DNA from 3 places in the Pseudarthrobacter humi genome. Region 3 is predicted to be linked to each of the others. Evidence: riboswitches for the same ligand, from Rfam matches in the RefSeq annotation. Region 3 holds a riboswitch; each other region holds the start of a gene.

Region 1 (3,265 bases), on a different contig from region 3:
ATTACACCTCCTTCTTCCGGAGCCTGGCCTCGGCGGCCCGCGGCACCCCGGAAACTGCGCGGTCCATGTTTGCGGACCCTGGCGCCTTCGACGCCTGGTCCGCACGGTGGCTGGCCCTGGCGCCGGACGCGGACCTGATGGACCGGGTCAACCCCGTCTACATCCCCAGGAACCACCTGGTTGAAGAAGCTCTGGACTCGGCTATCGCAGGCGACCTGGACCCCTTCAACCGGTTGGTGGACGTCTTGGCCGATCCGTACACGCAGCGCCCCGGGCTGGAACGCTACGCCGGCCCCGCCCCTGAAGACTTCGGGAGCTACCGGACCTTCTGCGGGACCTGAGCGAACACCAGGGATGGACGACGGCGGCGCGGGGCTGGGTGCCGCCCGCCGCCGTCGAGCATGGTCGGATCACGCTACGCGGACGAAGGACGCTCCGGCCAGCCAGCTGATGGAGTGCACTTCGGTTTTGTAACCGTCCACCCCGCCACTGACAACCTGGCCGTTGCCGGCGTAGACGCCCACGTGGCCGGCCGTGATGACCAGATCCCCTGCGGCAGGTGTGCCCACCACCGGGCCGTACTGGTAGAACTGGCCGGGAGCCAGGTCACCCACGCTCTTACCCACCGAGCGCAGCGCCTTCTCCACCATGGCGGTGCAGTCCTGCTGGATGCCGAGCTGGGAGTTGGCGGAAGCCAGGATGGCCGCGCCGAGCGGGCCGGCCGGAGCCTGGGCCGCCGGTACGGACGTTGAGGCCAGCCGGATGCCGGTGTTGGTGGGGGAGGCCGGCGCCGCCGCGGGAGACGGTGTGGGAGCCGGTGCGGTGTAGCCGGCGCCGGGGATCCGGATCTGGTCGCCGGGGTAGATGATGCTGGTCAGCGAGAGTCCGTTGGCGGCAAGGACGTCGTTGAGCGGGACGCCGTGGGCGGCGGAAATCTGGCCCAGCGTGTCGCCCGAAACGACGGTGTGGACGTTGCCCGCGGCGGGGGCTGCTGCAGCGGAAGTTGAAGCAACAGCGGCCGGAGCCGCTGCCGCCGCACTGGTCTGGACCTGAGTGTTGGCAGTCCCGGAGTTGTCCGGGCCGTGGACGCCGGCCTGAGCCGGGACGCCAATGCTGAACAGCAGGCCGGATGCGGCAACAGCCACCAGGGCCGGCCGGCCAAATGTCAGGGGGTGTGTTTTGGCCGCAGTGGCCAGGCCATTCAGGACGGTAGAGCGGGCAGGAACCGCACGAAGGCGTGCGGCAGCGGAATTCTTGGACACGGTGATAGCCTCTCCCATGCCTGCGGGGTGAGCTGTCGGGTTCGGGTCGGAGATACCCGGCCGGTAGCACCGCCGCGCGGGACGGAGCGATACCGACTTAACCCCAAGGCTTCGAAAAGCCGTGGAAACGTGGTTCCCCCGTCCCTGCCAGCTGGAAAGCGACTGGATCCCGGTCAGCGGCAGGGCTCGGCATACTGGCGGGAATGTCCCGGCTTGAGCCGGGCCACCGCTTGACCATAACTTCCAGCTAGCGGCAATGTCACATTCCGGTAACGGAATGTAGGCGTGAAATCCACCCGCGCTTCATCTCGGATTCCCTCCCTCCCCGGTAACGATGTTGCAGGTCAGGCCCCGTAATCCGTATATGCCCGGTAAGCTCACCAACTATGTCCCGGATTGTTCAAAAAATGCGGCTGCCCGCCCTCGCCGGCCTGCTGGCGGCCGCCCTGGTGGGGTCGGCTGCGCTGCTTCCCTCGCATGCCGCCGACGACGCGCCGCCCGGCGGGTATCCCTCGTGGCAGGACGTGCAGAACGCCAAGCAAAGCGAGGCCGGCAAAGCGGCAGAAGTCACCAGGATCAATGGGCTGCTGGGCGGACTCCAGACTGAAGCAGAGGCGCTGGGCAACGCGGCCGTAGCGTCCGCCGCGGAGTACGCCAAGGCCGAAGCGGCACTTCAGGCCGCCACTTCCACTGTGGACGCACTCACGGCCCAGACGGCACGCGCCGCGGCCGAACTGGGACGGTACAAGAAGGAAATCGGCGCGCTGGCGGCCCAGTCGTACAAGACCGGTGGAACCAACATGGGCTTCTTCGTTGCCCTCGACGCCGTGCAGAACAACAGCATCCAGGGCCTGAATATCGTCCAGATCGTCAGCGATAAGACTGCCGCCCTGGTCAACAAATCCGCAGCCGCCGAACGCATTTCCCGTGCCCTGGCCGATCAGGAGCAGGCGGCCAGGGCCGAGCGCGAGCGCCTGTCCGGCGAAGCCAGAACCAAGCTCGACGCCGCCCAATCCGCCCAGCAGGCCATGTCCCGGCAGATCGCGGAGCAGCAGGAGCACGGCCGGGAACTGACCGCGCAGCTGGCCTCCCTCAAGGGCACCACGGCTGCGGTGGAGGGGGAGTTCCGGCAGGGCCAGGTGGCGTTGGCCGCGTATGAAACGGCGCAGGCCGCCAAGCGTGCCGCGGCGCAGGAACAGGCACGCCAACAGGCGGAAGCGACAGCCAAGGCGGCGGCCCTTGCCGCTGCGCAGAAACCGGCTCCGGCCCCACCTGCTGTACCGGGCGTGCCCGCCCCGCTTCCGGTGCCGAGCCCGACGCCGGTCCCGCCGCCCGTCGTCGTCGTGCCTTCCGTTCCGGGAGGCGCTGTCAACGACCCTGCGGGCGCCAAGAACTACGCAGCCGGGCAGCTCGGCGCCTACGGCTGGGGCCAGAACCAGTTTCCGTGCCTGGCGTCGCTGTGGACCAAGGAGTCGAACTGGCTGACCACTGCCACCAACCCGTACTCGGGCGCATACGGGATCGCCCAGTCGCTGCCGGCCAGCAAGTATGCCAGCGCCGGCAGCGATTGGCTCACGAGCTACCGGACCCAGGTCAATTGGGGTTTGTCCTATATCGCTGACCGCTACGGGTCACCATGCGGAGCGTGGAACCATTCCGTGGCCAACCACTGGTACTGACCAGCCGGAGGATGGCAGCCGCGTCACGTTCCCGGTGCCTTGGCGAATACCGCGGCGCTGAGGAATTCAATGCCGACGAAGGCTTCGTCGCCGTCCACCCAGGCGTCATGTCCGGGTGGAATGGTGTAGGAGTCGCCGGCGCTGATGCTGATCCGCGTGCCATTGGTGGTCTCGACATTGAGTGCCCCGGAAACGCAGTATCCGACGTGGTTGTTCTGGCAGGACTCGGTCTGGACCACCGGCTTGATGCAGTCCGACCAGCGCCAGCCGGGACTGAACGTCAACCGGCCGACCGTGTAGTCGCCCAGGTTGACGACATCCACT
Region 2 (3,265 bases), on a different contig from region 3:
CGCAAAGATAACGGAATTGTTACTGTCCAAGTTAATCACCTATAGTTGAACCTCAGCGTCGATACAAAAGCGTTACCTGATCTGGAGCCGAGCTCTGCCAGCGGATCAGGTGCATCAGTCACCAACTGGCAGAGGCGGGGGAACCACAACCGGTAGTCGTAAGACTGCCTTGGGGTTAAGTCCGTCAGCAGCAAGCCTCTTCCAGCGAAGGATCCTCACGGGATATCCCTGCGCCAAAGTGCTTGTCACGGCGGACCGGGTCTATGAACTCTCTGACCCGAATCCGACAGCTAACTTCGCAGGCTACCCAGAGAGGAACATTCTTGACCACGCAATACTCCAGGGGCCGCCGTCGCGCGGCGGGTCCCGTCTCGGCGCCCAGGGTGGCCGAGGATCTCACCGCGGAGAGGCCCCGCGACCCGCAGCGGGAAGCCCGCCGCCGCCGGGGGCCCTTCCGGCAGATGACGGATTTCGCCGCCGCCAGTGGCCTCGGCCAGAAGGCCGGCATCGCCTTGGCAGCAACAGGCCTGGCTCTCACCGTAACGGTTCCTGTGACGGGCCCCGTGATGGCCACTCCGGCACCCGGCCAGGCTGCATCAGCCGTTTCCGCTGCTCCGCAGCCCGAAGTGACCGCGGAAGCCGCCGCCCAAATTGATTTCAGCCGTTCGTCCGTGGTGACCCAGGGTGATCCCGACGGCAAGCTGAAGCAGCTGTTGAGCGCCCAGTCCGCGGGATCCATTACCCGCGCCGCCTCTGCCGGAAGCCTTGGCTCGCCGCTGGCCCAGCTGATTACGGCCTCACCCTTCGGGTTCCGGGTCAGCCCGATTACCGGCGGCTCCGGCGACTTCCACCGTGGCCAGGACTTCGTGGCACAGTGCGGAACCTCTGTCCTGGCCGCTGCCAGCGGTACCGTCACCTTCGTTGGCTGGCACCAGTACGGCGGCGGCAACCGCGTGGTGGTGGATCACGGCAATGGCCTTGAAACCACCTACAACCACCTCTCCTCAGCCAGCGTCAAGGTAGGCCAGACCGTCAGCCGCGGCGATGTTGTTGCCCTCAGCGGTACCACGGGCGCGTCCACGGGCTGCCACCTCCACTTCGAGGTCCAGGTCAATGGCGAAGTCGTTGACCCCACCGGCTGGCTCTGACCCAAATGATGGCCAACTCTCGAATCGCAGCGACGTGCCGTGACCTGAATGTGACATTGGCTCGGAACTCCTGTAACGTCTAAAGCGCGTCAACTTTTCCGAAGTTGACGTTCTTGAGTGGATTGCCTAGCTCTGCCACCGCTCAAGGTCCGTTCGCATGACATCGTCTGGCAGGGGCGGGGGAACCAATTTTGGTCTTCGATTCTGAGGGCCTTGGGGTTAAGTCGCAAAGCTTCCACTGTGAAGCAGCGCGGCCGGGTGACTCCCATCCGAATCCGACAGCTCACCTCGCAGGCATTGGGAGAGGCTACCTTCGTGTCTTCACGCCATACTTCTGCGCGTCACCGCGCACAACCGGTTCGCACTAACCCCTTGGGCTCCGTGTCCAAGGCCGTCAGTGCCAATGCCGGGACCGTAGGTCGCCAGGCTGCTGTTATTGCAGCTGCATCAGGTCTGATCCTGAGCATGGGGCTTCCGGCCAACGCCGCGGATTCCACCGCAGGCGTTTCCGCCTCTACCGAGTCCGGTTCCGCGCAGACGGCACTTGCCGTAACTGCCGCGCCCACGGCTACCGTTTCCTTCGAACGCCCCGTCATCAGGACGACGCCGGCGCCGAAGGTTGAGAGGGTCCGTGCGCAGTCCACGGCCTCCGAAACCGGGGCCCAGGGTGCAACCGAGGCTGCGGCCTCCAAGCTCGCCGACACTGTCTCCTCTGCTGCCGCTTCGGGTCTGGCAGCACTTGCCTACACCGGCATCGGTAACCCCTACCTCTGGGGCGGCACCACTCCCAATGGCTGGGACTGCTCCGGCTTCACGCAGTGGGTCTACGCCCAGGCCGGCATCAGCATTCCCCGCACCAATGCCTGGACGGCCATGCGGCCCACCGCCACACCGGCCCCCGGCGACCTGGTCATGCAGAATGGCGGCGCCCACGTTGGCATTTACGTCGGCAACGGCATGATGATCAGCGCACTGAACCCGTCACAGGGCACGCTGCTCCACTCGGTGGCTTCCACGGGCAGCGGATCCTTCTTCACGCTGGCCCCGTAGTTCCTGCAATCCAGCAGTTCCTGCAGCCCCGTGCTGCCGGAGCCGTTCTTCGCTGGAGCCTTTCGCTAAATCCCCGTTCGGGACGTGCCGGCGTACCCCCAAGATGCCGGCGCGTCCAAAGCCCTCAGGCTGCCCACGCGGTCCTGAGGAAAACGAAAGAGAGAAAATTAATGACTACACGTGCAACTGTTGCACGGCACCGCGCCGAGGTCACCAAGACCAACTCGCTGGCTGTCATTGCCAAGGCTGTCGGCGACAACGCCGGCGGCATGGGCCGCCAGGCTGCGGTTATCGCTGCTGCTTCCGGCCTCGTCCTGACCAGTGGTATCGCTGCGAACGCGGCCGACACCGGCGTCCAGCGTGAAGCTGCGTCCGCTTCGAACCTTGAGGCTGAGGTTTCCGCCCCGGCCATCATTTCGGCTGCTTCCACCATTGCCATCTCCTACGAGAAGCCTGCAGTGACCACCACGCCGGCTCCCGTTGAGGCTCCCGCGCCTGTTGTTGAAGCTCCGGCTCCGGCCAAGGCCGCGGCAACCATCAAGGTAGCGTCGGCAACTCCGGCTGCTCCCTCGGCTCCGGTCGCCGCCAGCGGCAAGGGTGCTGCCATCCTGTCCGCTGCTTACGCACAGCTCGGCGTCAACCAGGACTGCACCATGCTTGTGACCAACTCCCTGGCTGCCGTGGGCATCAACTACCACGGCTGGCCCGCCGGCTACCTGTCCCTGGGCAAGACCGTGAGCGCCGCCGAGGCCCAGCCCGGCGACCTGATCTACTACGCCGACGGCGGCGCGGGCGTGGCCCACATTGCCGTATACGCCGGCAACGGCCAGGCGGTCCACGGCGGTTACAACGGCAACCAGACCGTAGTATTCAGCGCCAACGTTGGCTCAGGACCGGTCTTCATCCGCGTGTCCTAGCAGCTGCTTGAGTGTTCAAAGGACCCCCGCCTCACGGCGGGGGTCCTTTGCTGTCTACGGACTGACGCCTTAACCGGACGGGCGCCTGGGCCCGACACGTGATCCCGGATACTTCTGCGATTAGCTGATCCCGGGATTCTTTGTTTACTC
Region 3 (3,265 bases):
TCCTTTTCGATATGGACGGCACATTGGTGGACTCCACAGCAGTAGTGGAGGACGTCTGGGCAGAATTCGCGGCCCGGTACGGCCTGGACATCGCCGAAATCCTGCGCACTTCGCACGGCGTCCAGGCTGCCGATACCGTACGCCGGTTCGCGCCGGGGGGAGCGGACATCGCGGCGCTCACCGAGGAACTGGGCGGGATGGAACGGGTGCGGACGGCCGGTATCATCGCGTTGCCGGGGGCTGCCGACCTGCTTCGCAGCCTGCCGGCCCAGGCAGTGGCGCTGGTGACTTCAGCGGACAGGACCCTGGCGGACATCCGCATGGACGCTGCTGGGCTGGCCATGCCTGCCACGGCCGTGACGGCGGACCTGGTCACGCGGGGCAAGCCTCACCCGGAGGGCTATCTGATGGCCGCCGGTCTGCTGGGCGTCAATCCGGAGGACGCTGTCGTGTTCGAGGATGCGCCCGCCGGAATCGCGGCAGGCGTTGCCGCGGGTATCCGGACGGTGGCCGTGGGTCCCAATGCGGGCGAGTTGCCGGCGGGCGTACTCCACATCCCCGACTACAGCGCCGTGACCGTCTCCGTGGAACCGGACGCCGCGGGACGGCAGATCATTTCGTTTCGGCTTTGAGGCCGGCGCCGCTTGGTCGGCCTAGTACCAGTTGTGCGACAGGTGGAAGTTCAGCGCGCCGCAGGGTGACTGGTAGCGCTCCTGGATGTAGTTCAGGCCCCAGTTGATCTGCGTGCGGTAGTTGGTGACGTAGTCAGCGCCGGCGCTAGCCATCTTCTCAGCAGGCAATGACTGGACGATTCCGTACGCGCCGCTGCTGGGGTTGGTGGCCGTGGTGGTCCAGTCGGATTCCTTGGTCCACAGCGTCTGCAGGCACTGCATCTGGTCTGCGGACCAGCCGTACGTGGCCAGCTGGCCGGCGGCGTAGGCCTGGGCTCCTGCGGGGTCGTTGACGGCCACAACCGGTGCAGGTTCCGGAGCCGGAGCGGGCTCCGGGGCCGGGGCAGGTGCCGGTTCGGCGGCCTGGGGCGCGACGTTGATCTCGGCCGGCGCAGCTTCCGGGGAGGCCGGGGCCTGGATCTCAGCTGTCTCGAAGCTCAGCTTCGACTGGGCGCTGGCTTGTTCGGCGGCCTGGTCGGCGCTGGCCGCGATCGAGGCAGACTCGGAAGCGTGTGCCGCGGCGCTGACGCCGACAAGCAGGGCGCACGCCGTCGCGAACACCGCGACGCGCTGGCCCACGGAGGGAATCCGGGCCGCCCTGGACAATGGGGACATAGCTGCACCGAAGCGGGTCTGCTTGCGGTGGCTGTGGGACTTTGTGTCGCCCTGCGGGCGCGTTTGTACCTTGAATTCAGACATGATGGATCGCCTCTCACACCTGCGGAGTTAGCTGTCGGGTTCGGATGAGGGCATCCGGCCACACGGCACAAACACGTGTTGGCTTAACCCCAGAGGGCACTTGGTGCCCGGGACGGTGGGTCCCCCGCCTCTGCCTCTGAAAACGGAATCCGGGAAGCGGCAGAGCTTGGCGTCATCCGGATATGCGGCCCGAACGGGAACCACACGTCATCGACGCTACAGGAGCTGGACGCTTAAGTCACATTTTGGTAACGGGAATCACGACGGCGGTGTGTCACCTTGCTGGGCTCGGGCGTCAGTGGATCGCGCCAGCGCGCCGGCAGGGAAGAGTAACGCGAACTCCGTCCGTCCGGCCCGCGATGTCACTTCCACGCTCCCGCCGTGGGCCTCCATGATCGACTGGACAATGGACAGGCCCAAGCCGCTAGTGCCCTCGGACGCCCCGGCGCCCGAGGCCGGCGCCGTACCCTTGCGCGCCGCGTCTGCGCGGGCAAACCGGGAGAATACATGGTCCACGAAGTCCGCAGGGATGCCGCCGCCGTCGTCCGTTACAGTCACCGCTGCGCCGCCATTGGCAGACTTCGTGACAGCGGTGACTACGGTGGTCCCGGGCGGCGTGTGCTTGCGCGCATTGGAGAGCAGGTTGACAAGCACCTGACGCAGTTGGGACGCATCACCCGTGACGGCGAGCGGCTCGTCGGGCAGTTCAAGGCGCCAGTGGTGGTCCGGGGCGATGACCTTCTCGTCACTGACTGTTTCGATCACGAGTTGTGTGAGGTCTACTTCGCTGAGCTTCAGGGGCTGGCCCTCATCGAGCCGGGCGAGCAGCAGCAGATCCTCCACCAGGGTGGTCATGCGTTCGGACTGGCTTTGGACCCGGGCCAGGGATTTCCGGCCGTCCGGCGTGAAGTCCTCGGTCATCCGCATCAGCTCCGTGTACCCGCGGATGGCGGTCAGCGGGGTGCGCAGCTCATGGGAAGCGTCAGCTACGAACTGCCGCACCTTGGTCTCGCTCCGCTGCCGCGCCTCGAGTGCGTTAGCCACGTTGTCCAGCATCAGATTGAGGGCATGCCCTACGCTGCCCACTTCGGTTCCGGGGTTGGAGTTCGACGGCGGGACGCGCACCGCGAGGGCCACCTCGCCCGCGTCCAGCGGGAGCCGGGCCACCCGCGTTGCCACCTCCGAAAGCTGCTCCAGCGGCTTCATGGTGCGCCGGATCAACACGGTTCCTGCCAGTCCAATTAGCGCCAGGCCGCCCAGGGAAACGAACACAAAGGTCCACACCAGCGACGCCAACGTGCTTTCCTTGGCGGCAAGCGGAAGGCCCGTGACAAGGACATCGCCGTAGCCGGTTTGCACGGCCACAATCCGGTAGTCCCCGTTTGACAGCGAACGGTTCACGGGGATGCCGTTCTGCGTCAGCGCCAGTAGGGTCTGCTTGTCCTCGGCGCTGAGGGGTAGGCGTGTGGTGTCCGAGTCCAGGAAACCGCCACTGGGGATCTGGCCGTCCAGGATCCGCGCATTCAGTGTTCCGACACTCTGCCCGCGGGAGTCAAGCGGGTCCGGCCTGCCGTTGAATCCGCCCAGGGGCGGGCGGCCCGGATCATTCGAGCGTTTGGCGGCCTGGCTCAGCTGTTCATCCAGCTGCCCCGTGAGAAAAGAATCCATGGAGGCGTAACTGAACAGCCCCACGGCGCCGCAGATGGCCACCAGCAGGGCCATGGCCAACAGGATCAGGCGCGTGCGCAGATGCCAGGTGTCCGGTTTGAGCCAGCTCCGCGATGGTGCTGGGGTTGCTCGCGGCGAGGACATGGAGCTGCTACTCAGCTGGCTTGATGACGTAGCCGGCGCCCCGCACGGTATGGATCATGGGCGGGTGCACTGCATCGACTTTC

Evidence for each region. A riboswitch is a leader RNA that binds a small molecule or an ion and turns the genes downstream of it on or off. The one in region 3 is predicted to bind cyclic di-AMP.
Region 1: another riboswitch for cyclic di-AMP. It lies ahead of NFC73_RS14115 (C40 family peptidase); the one in region 3 lies ahead of NFC73_RS17870 (aggregation-promoting factor C-terminal-like domain-containing protein).
Region 2: another riboswitch for cyclic di-AMP. It lies ahead of NFC73_RS12340 (C40 family peptidase); the one in region 3 lies ahead of NFC73_RS17870 (aggregation-promoting factor C-terminal-like domain-containing protein).

The regions. Positions count from the first base shown of each region.
Region 1 is NZ_JANCLV010000009.1:128,949-132,213, forward strand. Features, by position in the region: gene NFC73_RS14110 (protein adenylyltransferase SelO) at 1-341, shown strand, start outside; gene NFC73_RS14115 (C40 family peptidase) at 411-1,262, opposite strand; cyclic di-AMP (ydaO/yuaA leader) riboswitch at 1,265-1,433, opposite strand; gene NFC73_RS14120 (aggregation-promoting factor C-terminal-like domain-containing protein) at 1,649-2,941, shown strand; gene NFC73_RS14125 (cupin domain-containing protein) at 2,965-3,265, opposite strand, start outside.
Region 2 is NZ_JANCLV010000007.1:183,185-186,449, reverse strand. Features, by position in the region: cyclic di-AMP (ydaO/yuaA leader) riboswitch at 101-320, shown strand; gene NFC73_RS12345 (M23 family metallopeptidase) at 324-1,148, shown strand; cyclic di-AMP (ydaO/yuaA leader) riboswitch at 1,297-1,459, shown strand; gene NFC73_RS12340 (C40 family peptidase) at 1,530-2,198, shown strand; gene NFC73_RS12335 (NlpC/P60 family protein) at 2,369-3,115, shown strand.
Region 3 is NZ_JANCLV010000016.1:8,972-12,236, forward strand. Features, by position in the region: gene NFC73_RS17865 (HAD-IA family hydrolase) at 1-632, shown strand, start outside; gene NFC73_RS17870 (aggregation-promoting factor C-terminal-like domain-containing protein) at 654-1,370, opposite strand; cyclic di-AMP (ydaO/yuaA leader) riboswitch at 1,376-1,528, opposite strand; gene NFC73_RS17875 (sensor histidine kinase) at 1,629-3,182, opposite strand; gene NFC73_RS17880 (response regulator transcription factor) at 3,190-3,265, opposite strand, start outside.